Regions from separate parts of the Thalassotalea psychrophila genome, predicted to be linked through region 2. Evidence: predicted binding sites of a transcription regulator. Region 2 holds the regulator's gene; each other region holds the start of a gene.

Region 1 (3,292 bases), 2.2 Mb from region 2:
GTTATAAACAGTGCTGGCATTAATCACATATTAGGAAGTATTTAACTTAGGTTAAATTACTCGAGAAAAACGTTGCTGATGTATTTTTGATTTTAAATACGCATCAAAAGACATACAAATATTACGAATTAACAAGCGTCCTTTCTCGGCTACAACAATTTCATCAACACTATTAGTTAATAAATCATCATTAATAAACGTCTGTAAGCTCTGTAAATCTTCAGCAAAGTATTCATTAAAGTTAATTTCAAATTGCTGTTCAATTAGATTTTTTGACAAGCTAAAGTTACACATCAGTTCTTTAATCACTGTAGCTCTGATCACATCGTCTTTTGTAGTCACAATGCCTTTTTCTAGTGCATGACCCTTTTCATCAACAGCTTGGTAATATTCTTTTAAAGTTTTACTATTTTGGCTAAAACTTTGGCCTATAGCACTTATAGAAGATACACCCATGGCAAGTAAATCGCAGTCTCCTAATGTAGTATAACCTTGGAAATTACGGTGCAGTTTACCTGCTTTTTGCGCTATAGATAATTCATCAGTTGGTTTGGCAAAGTGATCCATTCCAATAAAGTCATAACCAAGATCTATTAAAGATTCTATTGCGAACTGCATAATGGCAAATTTTTGATCTGCATTAGGCATCCATTCGTCTCTTATTTTTCGTTGTGCGGCAAAACGACTTGGCATATGCGCATAACTAAATAAGGAAATTCTATCTGGATCCATAATTTTTACCGCAGCAATAGTATTAGCGAACGTTTCAGGACTCTGGTGCGGCAGGCCATATATCAAGTCAATGTTTACTGAATTAAAACCAATCGCTTTTGCGTGATGTATTAAGTCCGTCACAAACTCTGTACTCTGCTCTCTGTTTATTGCTTTTTGAACTTTTGGATCAACATCTTGAACACCAATGCTTAAACGATTAAAGCCTTCAGCGTATAAGTGGTCTACTATGTCTAAATCAATTTCTCTAGGATCAACTTCTATTCCTAGTTCTGCCGTATCGGTAAAGTTAAACGATGATTTAAGCTTGTTTACTAATCGACTAATTTGAGTTTTGGTTAAAAATGTTGGTGTACCGCCACCCCAGTGTAATTGCTTAACTTGATGGTCTTCAAATAATTTGGCGCGAGAATCGATCTCTTTGAACAAATAGTTAAGGTATTCGTCTGCTTTTCCACGATGACGAGTGACAATTTTATTACAACCACAGTAGTAACAAAGGCTATGGCAAAAAGGAATGTGGACATACAGAGACAGGTCATTTGTAGCTGAATTACTTACAGCTTCAACTAAATCACCATCAGTAAACTCTTCGTTAAACTCTAATGCTGTAGGGTACGATGTATAACGTGGTCCGCTTACATTATATTTGGCTAACAATTCTGGGGAAAACATTTGAGATGACATTACAACAACCTTTCTATACTAATGCTGATTAGTATAGAAAGATCTAATTAACAGGTATTGATCAAGCGCAATGTTTTAGCATTCAATTAACAATTGAATGCTAAGCAATTGGTTTATACTAATCTGCACATTGAATGCATTTAGTCGCTGCAGGTTGAACTTTTAAGCGACCAATAGCTATGTCATCACCGCATTGGGCACAAACTCCATATGAGCCGTCTTCTATACGGGTAATTGCATTTGAGAGTTGCTGAATTTCAATTTTTGCTTCCGACTCTAGTGCATTAAGTACTTCATCATTTTCACGTTCACAAGCTTGCTCAGCCCAGTCAGCTGCGCGCCCGTCGGCAAAATCACCATGAATTGAATTTACACGTGCCTGTAAGGCAATAATGCGTTGAGTAAAGTCTGCTTTTAGCTGTTCAGACATAATTCTGCCTCGCTTCTATTTTTTTTGTTGGTTTAGCTCTTTTTGCAGTGATTTAACATAGGGTAGTAAATCTGCTACATCGGTATATACAGCAGGCTCTAATTCTTGTTCAATTCCCATACGTTCAAGATCTAACGCTAACCTATCTTTCTTTGATAGTTGTTTGCGCGCATCAAGGATCGGCATATGACTAATTTGGCTGTATAACTTAAATATAGCAGGAAATTTTGATTTTAACTCTTCACTGTATTGAGGTAATGATTCCATCAATACAGAGAGACGCCAACAGCCTTCAGATATTTCACATTGTTTTTCAGAAATAGCCTTTGTTATCAGAACTATAGAGTCAACAGCTTTCAAATCCCGGATAATTTGTTTTTGCTTGTGATCTGCCTCAATTAGCTTGGTATTTAACGTTTGACTGCGTAATTTAAACATTAAAAACGCAGCATAACTCGCTAAAGCTAAAAGCACTAAAGAAGCAAAAATCAGCAATAATATGGCACTAACAGACACTATAAAACTTACTCTTTAAACTCAGAAAAATCAGTTTCGTCTAATTTATCCCAAAGTTTATCTTCAGAATCTTCGTCTTCATATTCTTCATCATCATCTTCTGTTTCTATGCCCAAAGCAGCTAAAAGCTCTTCGTAGCGATCAAAACTAGCAGATAAGGTTTGTGCCTCTTGTTCCGTTAATTCTTCACCAGCTTCCGCTCTAGCGGCTAATATTTGCAATTCTTCATTGTCTTCAATAGCAAATAATTCTTTTTCTAATGCTTCTATTTCAGTGTTATCAACTTCAACGTCTTTGATAGCTGCAATTGGTTGCTGAACAGCTTTGGTTTTAGGCTTAGTTTGTTTAACTGGCGTAGAGGCTACACCAAGATCAATAGGTTTTTTACTGCCAATACGTGGATCTTTATCCTTCACATCATCTGGTTGGCTAGTTTTAACAAAAGCGACTTGTTGACGTGTTCCTGCTTTGTTGCCCGAGGTTTTACGCGTTCTTGGCTCTTTCTCTTCGATAATATTCTTGTTTGGTTCGCTTATACTTCTAGCGCGACCTGGCTTGCGAGATTTTTTAGTTCTGCTCATAATGTTCTTAAATAAATAGTAATTAAGTCTATTTTACGCGATCTATCGCTAAAACTGTTAGTTTTTGTTCAATAAACTGACAATTTATAACAAGATTTCTAATGATTACTTTTTTTATGAACAAAACAAAATTCTTACCATCCCTGGAAATTTTGCATATAGCTCTTTCCTGAGCAAAAAAAACGACAGTCATATGACTATCGCTCTTCGACAAATACTTTTGTCACTGTTCTGGTTAATCCAGCCCTGAACCTATCCTTGAAATACTATCCCTATATTTTAATCGTTTCCATACATTGTTTTTTATTTTCGGTCTTCCTGACACCTTATTTACTATCCATAACCC
Region 2 (3,292 bases):
ACGGCTATTGCAATTTATCTATTTTTTTGGGCAGTTAAAACAGAACAATTTGACGATTTAGAAAAGCAAGGGATGAGTATTTTGTTTGACGATGATGCAAATATCGAACAAAGTAAACCCTCATCACCTAATGATGATAAATCAAACAAAGTTGATCATTAACATTCTATGGAATTAGATTTTTTATCCGCATTTTTCATTGGCATTGCCGGCGCAGGCCATTGCGTTGCCATGTGTGGAGGCATTACGACAATGCTTACTGCATCAATCGCAGACAAATCTAAAGCCAATATCCCCCTTATTTTAGCGTACAACTTTGGCCGTATATTCTCTTATGCAGTTGCTGGTGCTATTGCTGGTTTTACGGGTTCGTTAGCGGCTAAATCACTTGGTTTTCCTATATTATGGTTAAAGGTTATAGCCGCATTATTTGTGATATTTTTAGGGCTTTATATTGCTAAATGGTCATTTGCATTAGCAAAGGTTGAAAATATAGGTAAAGTTCTATGGAAATATTTACAGCCACTAAGCAAAAAGTTTATACCGGTAACTAATGTAAAACAGTCATTATTTTTGGGGATGGTATGGGGATGGTTACCGTGTGGATTAGTTTACTCAACGCTAACTTGGTCTATCGCTAGCGCTTCTTGGTACAACGGTGCATTAATCATGTTAGCTTTTGGCTTAGGTACATTACCTGCTTTGCTTACTTTGGCATCTGGCTTCAAATTTGTAACCCAAATGTTACGCTCTGATCAAATTCGTAAATTAACAGCTATTTTACTTATTTTTTACGGTTCATACTCGTTATTTATTGCTCTAGAACAAATATTCTAGTACCCTTCCGCTATTAACATTGGAAGTAGATTGTAAAGAAATATGCCGCAAATAATACCTATTGCAAATAACATTAAATGTCAGAACTGTAGTATCAGTGAACTTTGTTTACCATTTAGTTTAAATGAAACAGAGTTGAACTTACTTGATGATATTATTCAACGCAAAAAACCAATTCAAAAAAACACCCAAATCTTTAAAGCGGGCGAACAATTGCAAACCCTTTATGCAATTAGATCAGGTACGTTTAAAACATTTATTATTTCTGAGCAAGGTGAAGAGCAAATTACTGGTTTTCATTTAGCCGGTGATTTAATGGGATTTGACGCCCTTTCACTGAAGAGCCATCCTAGCTTTGCTAAAGCATTAGAAACATCAATGGTATGTGAAATACCTTTTGAAGTACTTGATACTCTATCAAGCAAAATCCCTAAACTTAAAGCTCAGATGATGAGCTTAATGAGTAATGAAATACAATGTAATAGTGAAATGTTGCTGTTATTAAATCGAAAAAATGCTGAAGAGAAGTTAGCAACGTTTCTTGCTAACTATGGCCGTAGGTTAGGTAATCGTCATTTATCTTCAGTTGAATTTAACTTACCAATGACTCGTAGTGAAATTGGTAACTATATTGGTTTAACCATTGAAACAATTTCTCGTTTAATGACACGCTTTCAAAAAGAAGGCTTGATCAAGGTCGAGAATAAATTCATTACAATTCTAGATAAAGACGGCTTATTTGAGCTGGCCGGTTATACCAAGTAATCCCATCTACCTACCTATTTATGCGTTGATTTATACCAAATAGATTTTTTGATTTAAATCAACGTATTAATAAACTTCCAATAAATTTTAATAACATATTTGTAACAATCGCCAGATCATATTAAGCTTATATCAGCTTAATTATTTTTATATTGGTGAACGTATGGAAAGTTATCAGAATATATTAGTCGTTATTGACCCTACAACGGAAGAACAAAAAGCATTAGCAAGGGCATGTACCTTAGCTAAACATTCCGGAGCTAAAGTCACCGCCTTTTTATCTATTTATGATTTTTCCTATGAAATGACTACAATGCTATCTGGTGAAGAACGTGAAGCTATGCGTGAAACTGTGGTTAAAGGTAGAGAAAATTGGTTAACTGATTTAATTGAAGATTTTGATTGTGATATTCAAACGAAGGTTATTTGGCATAATCGACCTTTTGAAGCTATTTTAGCTGAAGTAAGAGATAATAATTTTGATGTTGTCATTAAAAGCACACACGCACACCCTACCTTACAATCAGTAATATTTACTCCTACCGACTGGCATCTTATTCGTAAGTGTTGGGTACCATTGCTGTTAGTAAAAGAACATACATGGCCTGATAACGGCCACATCTTAGCTGCTGTGAATGCTGGCAGCGAAGAAGAAGAGCATCAATCGTTGAATAACAAAATTTCTGAAGAAGCAATCAATCTAGCTGAACTGATAAATGCGGATGTGCATTTTGTTAATTCATATCCAGGTACACCAATAAACATTGCTATAGAAATTCCAGAGTTTGATGCCAATGAATATAATGATGCAATGAAACAGCACCATGTGGATGTAATGAAAGCACATGGTGACAAATTTGACATGGCCGAGCAGTATTTACACGTTGAAGAAGGTCTACCAGAAGATGTTATTGAAAAGGTCGCTAAACAAATAGATGCTGAATTAGTGATTTTAGGCACAATTGGCCGTACAGGTCTGTCTGCTGTACTTATTGGTAATACAGCAGAACATGTAATAGACAGGCTCAACTGTGATTTATTGGCATTAAAGCCTGACGGCTACCAATCGCCTTTCCTTAAATAATACTATTTAGCTTTAATAATCCTTATATACGCTTTTATTAAAGCTTTTAAGGATAATGGAGCTTAGGTATAATGCGCGCCTAAAGTTAACTAAACGGTACGCAACATGTCACTACAGACTCCCAATCAGTTATTAAACGAAACTGACGTTAAAATTGCCAAGCAGCAGCAAGCAAAACTTGAAAAACGTTTTCGCCATCACGTCGGTAAAGCTATCAGTGATTACAACATGATTGAAGATGGTGACAAGGTTATGGTGTGTTTATCTGGTGGTGCCGATAGTTATACCATGTTGGATATTTTGCTAAAGCTTAAAGCTTCTGCGCCAATTCATTTTGATATCGTTGCAGTTAACTTAGATCAAAAACAACCTGGATTTCCTGAACATATTTTACCTAATTACCTTGAAGAGTTAGGTGTCGAATACCACATTATAGAAGAAGACACTTACTCTATTGTTATGGATAAAATCCCTGAAGGGAAAACCACCTGCAGCCTCTGTTCACGCTTACGTAGAGGGATTTTATACAGTACAGCAAAAAGGCTACATGTAACCAAAATAGCATTAGGTCATCACCGCGATGACATGATTGAGACCCTATTATTG
Region 3 (3,292 bases), 2.2 Mb from region 2:
GACAACATCAAACGTTGCTTTGGCAGTTTCTGCATAGCTAATTGCAGTTATTTTTTGATCGGTAAAACGAGCAGCAAGTTGTTCTGCTTTCTCTGTTGTTCTATTTACAATAACTATCTGCTTGGGATTTTCAGCTAATAAGGGAAGAATAACGCCACGAGCAGCACCACCGGCTCCCATTAATAGTATGGTTTTATTGGTAAGTTGAACTTGATGATTTTTTAAATCATTTACTAAGCCAACACCATCTGTGTTATCGCCTTTGATAGTTCTTTCACTAAAAATCAGAGTATTAACAGCACCTGCTGCTTTGGCGCGTTCGGTGAGTTGATCACACATCTGCATTGCTTGCTCTTTAAATGGAGCTGTAACATTGGCCCCCTTTCCTCCAGCGAGAATAAACTTATTAACGCTTTCTTCAAACTCCGCGCTAGTTGATAAACACTTATCATAATGAATGGCTTGCTTAGTTTGCTGAGCAAACATTTGATGAATGATTGGGGATTTGGATTGGGCAATTGGGTTGCCATAAACTAGAAATTTATCCATAAGGAAACAGTGCAAAGATATTTGTTATTAGGTTAACCAATCTTTCGGTAAAAGTAAAAAGCCACTTATACTTTGATAGAAGCACAAAGTATAAGTGGCAAAGCCTTTAAATTACTCCCAGGAATAATTTAATCATTAAAACTTATAACCCAGCATTACAGAAAACACCATTGGATCAACATCAACTTCAGCTTTACCAATACTGTCACCGCCAACATCGAAAGTAGCGTCAGTGCCAATATCAATGTAACGCGCTGATGCATTAATATGCCATTTTTCGTTTAGTTGGTAATCTGCACCAACTTGTAATGCAAAGCCGAAAGAACCATCTAATTCAAGATCACTTAAACCAAGGCTTTCTGGGCCTGACTTAAATTCTTCATCGAAGAAAATAGTGTAGTTAAGACCAGCACCAACATATGGTTTTAAGTTTGTACCGGTTTCAAAGTAATAAAGCGCACTTACAGTAGGAGGCAAATGAGATACTTCGCCTAAAGTAGCGCCATCTACACCTAAAACAGCATTAGGATCATGAATAGTTACTTCATGAGTAAATGGTGTTGCAGCTAAAACCTCAACAGCCCAGTTACTATCAAAAAAATATACGAAATTAAGGCCTAATTGAGTGTTATCATCTACACTGATTGACATGGTTGAATCAGCACCTCCTAATAATACAGCTGACTTACCTTCGTCAGGGCTAACCATGGTTACACCACCACGGATCACAAAGTCTCCTGCTTCGTAAGATGCCGCTACTACTGCGTTACTAGCTAATAAAGATACGAGTGCTAAACTAATTAAATTCTTTTTCATGGCCTTTGCCTTACATGTTAATATTGTTAAGATTTGTAAAGAATTGTAACCACAAAAAAAGTAGGGTTATTGATCTAAAACAAATTATTTTTGATACTAGACAAAAGATAATAAAATAAATAATTTATGAATAATTTCCAAACAAATAATGTTAAAAGCTGGTTAAACAGATACTTAATCGTTAACTTTATAATTACACTCTTCATCGCCTTAAGGTATTTAGCACCGCATCCTTATCCAGATAGTGTAATTTCAACCATATTTTTATTTACCTATAGCGTTGCTCATTTAGGTTTATTAGCACTATTACTTACTGGTCTATTACATTTACTAGCTAGAATAATAAAGCACTATGTAGCAATACGATTTATCGCGATTATTCTCGTATCTTTAGCATTATCACTGTTACTTGCCGATACCTTTGTATATCAACAATATCGTTTTCATTTTAACGGTATTGTTTTTGAATTAATGGTTGAGGGCGGAACTGAAATATTCAGTTTTTCATGGCAATTATGGACTTTAATTGGCTTAATTATATTGGCATTTTTTGCGGCACAAATATTCTTAAGTGAAATGCTTCGTAATAAATTTGTAAGAACGCAGTTTTCATTGAAAACGCCGTTAAAGGTATGGTTAGTGTTTTTATTGTTAGGTCATGGCATTCATACCTGGGCAGATGCAAAATTTGAGAAAAACATTACCCAACAAGCTCGTTATTTACCTATTTCATTTCCGTTAACAGCGAAAGGCTTTATGGCCAAATTTGGTGTGGTTAATATAGAAGCACAAAAACAACAGGCCTTGTTGAAACAAAAAAAGGTAAAGTCAGCAATTAATTACCCGTTAAGTGCGATGCAGTGTGAACCAGTTGAACAACAAAAAAACATTTTGATGATCACATTGGATTCTTGGCGTAGCGATATGATGGATGCCAAAATGACACCAACTATTCAAAGTATTGCTGATAAAGGAACACATTTTAAGCAGCACTATAGTGGCAGTAATAATACTCGTCACGGCATGTTCAGCTTGTTTTACGCCATTCCTGGCCATTACTGGCAACCTATTCTGGATACTCAAAACTCTCCGGTGTTAATGGATGTGATTAAAGAGCAAAGCTACGATATTGGTATTTTTGCCAGTGCAAAATTAACGAGCCCTGAATTTGATCAAACACTATTTAGTAATGTTGAAAATCTTCGAACTCATTCTAAGGGAGATAAACCGTTTGAACGGGATATGGATATCACTAAAGATTTTATTCAATGGCACAAAAACAAAAGTAATACGAAACCATTTTTTGCCTTTATGCTTTATGATGCTGCGCATGGTTTTTCTATACCTAAAGATTTTGAACGTAAATATACGCCTTCTCTAGATGAGATTAATTATATGGCCTTGAATGATGATTATGACTCAGGGCCATTCTTAAACTTATATAAAAATTCGATCAACTTTATTGATCTGCAAATTCAACAAGTAATTGAACAATTAGGTGATGACATAAATAATACCATCATAATTATTACTGGTGATCACGGTAAAGAATTTAATGATAGTAAAAAAGGTTTTTGGGGACACAACTCAAACTATTCAAGATACCAAACTCAGGTCCCGTTGATAATTCATTGGCCAGATGCTCCGAAAAGCTTTTATCAATCTCAAACTAGCCATTATGATATTGCCCCAACGTTACTCACCGATGCGCTTGGTTGTAGTAACAATAGTAATGAATACAGTAGTGGTCAGTCATTATTTACCAAACAACAGCATAGCTGGTTAATTTTTGGCCGTGATGGTTATTACGCAATAAAAGATAACCAGCAACTAAATGAGCTAGATCGTTTAGGCAATTTCACAATTTTTGATGATGATTATCAAGAAGTTGGAGACGGTAAACTGGATATGAAAGTAGTGTTAGAAG

What was found. Region 2 encodes FNR, which switches genes on or off when oxygen is low (the NO sensors DNR and NnrR bind a similar motif). Its sites were predicted from a motif close to TTGATCTAGATCAA; they were not measured.
Region 1: hemN (oxygen-independent coproporphyrinogen III oxidase) is a predicted target of FNR. The motif match lies at 1,477-1,490, and genes of this name have one in related genera.
Region 3: RGQ13_RS00125 (OmpW/AlkL family protein) is a predicted target of FNR. The motif match lies at 1,435-1,448, and genes of this name have one in related genera.

Annotation. Positions count from the first base shown of each region.
Region 1 is NZ_CP134145.1:39,507-42,798, reverse strand. It holds gene RGQ13_RS00190 (DUF1285 domain-containing protein) at 1-45, shown strand, start outside; gene hemN (oxygen-independent coproporphyrinogen III oxidase) at 52-1,392, opposite strand; gene RGQ13_RS00180 (TraR/DksA family transcriptional regulator) at 1,538-1,849, opposite strand; gene RGQ13_RS00175 (DUF2489 domain-containing protein) at 1,865-2,365, opposite strand; gene yihI (Der GTPase-activating protein YihI) at 2,374-2,946, opposite strand.
Region 2 is NZ_CP134145.1:2,233,382-2,236,673, reverse strand. It holds gene ccoS (cbb3-type cytochrome oxidase assembly protein CcoS) at 1-162, shown strand, start outside; gene RGQ13_RS09065 (sulfite exporter TauE/SafE family protein) at 169-837, shown strand; gene fnr (fumarate/nitrate reduction transcriptional regulator Fnr) at 880-1,602, shown strand; gene uspE (universal stress protein UspE) at 1,766-2,686, shown strand; gene ttcA (tRNA 2-thiocytidine(32) synthetase TtcA) at 2,792-3,292, shown strand, end outside.
Region 3 is NZ_CP134145.1:28,095-31,386, reverse strand. It holds gene aroE (shikimate dehydrogenase) at 1-549, opposite strand, end outside; gene RGQ13_RS00125 (OmpW/AlkL family protein) at 685-1,365, opposite strand; gene RGQ13_RS00120 (DUF3413 domain-containing protein) at 1,492-3,292, shown strand, end outside.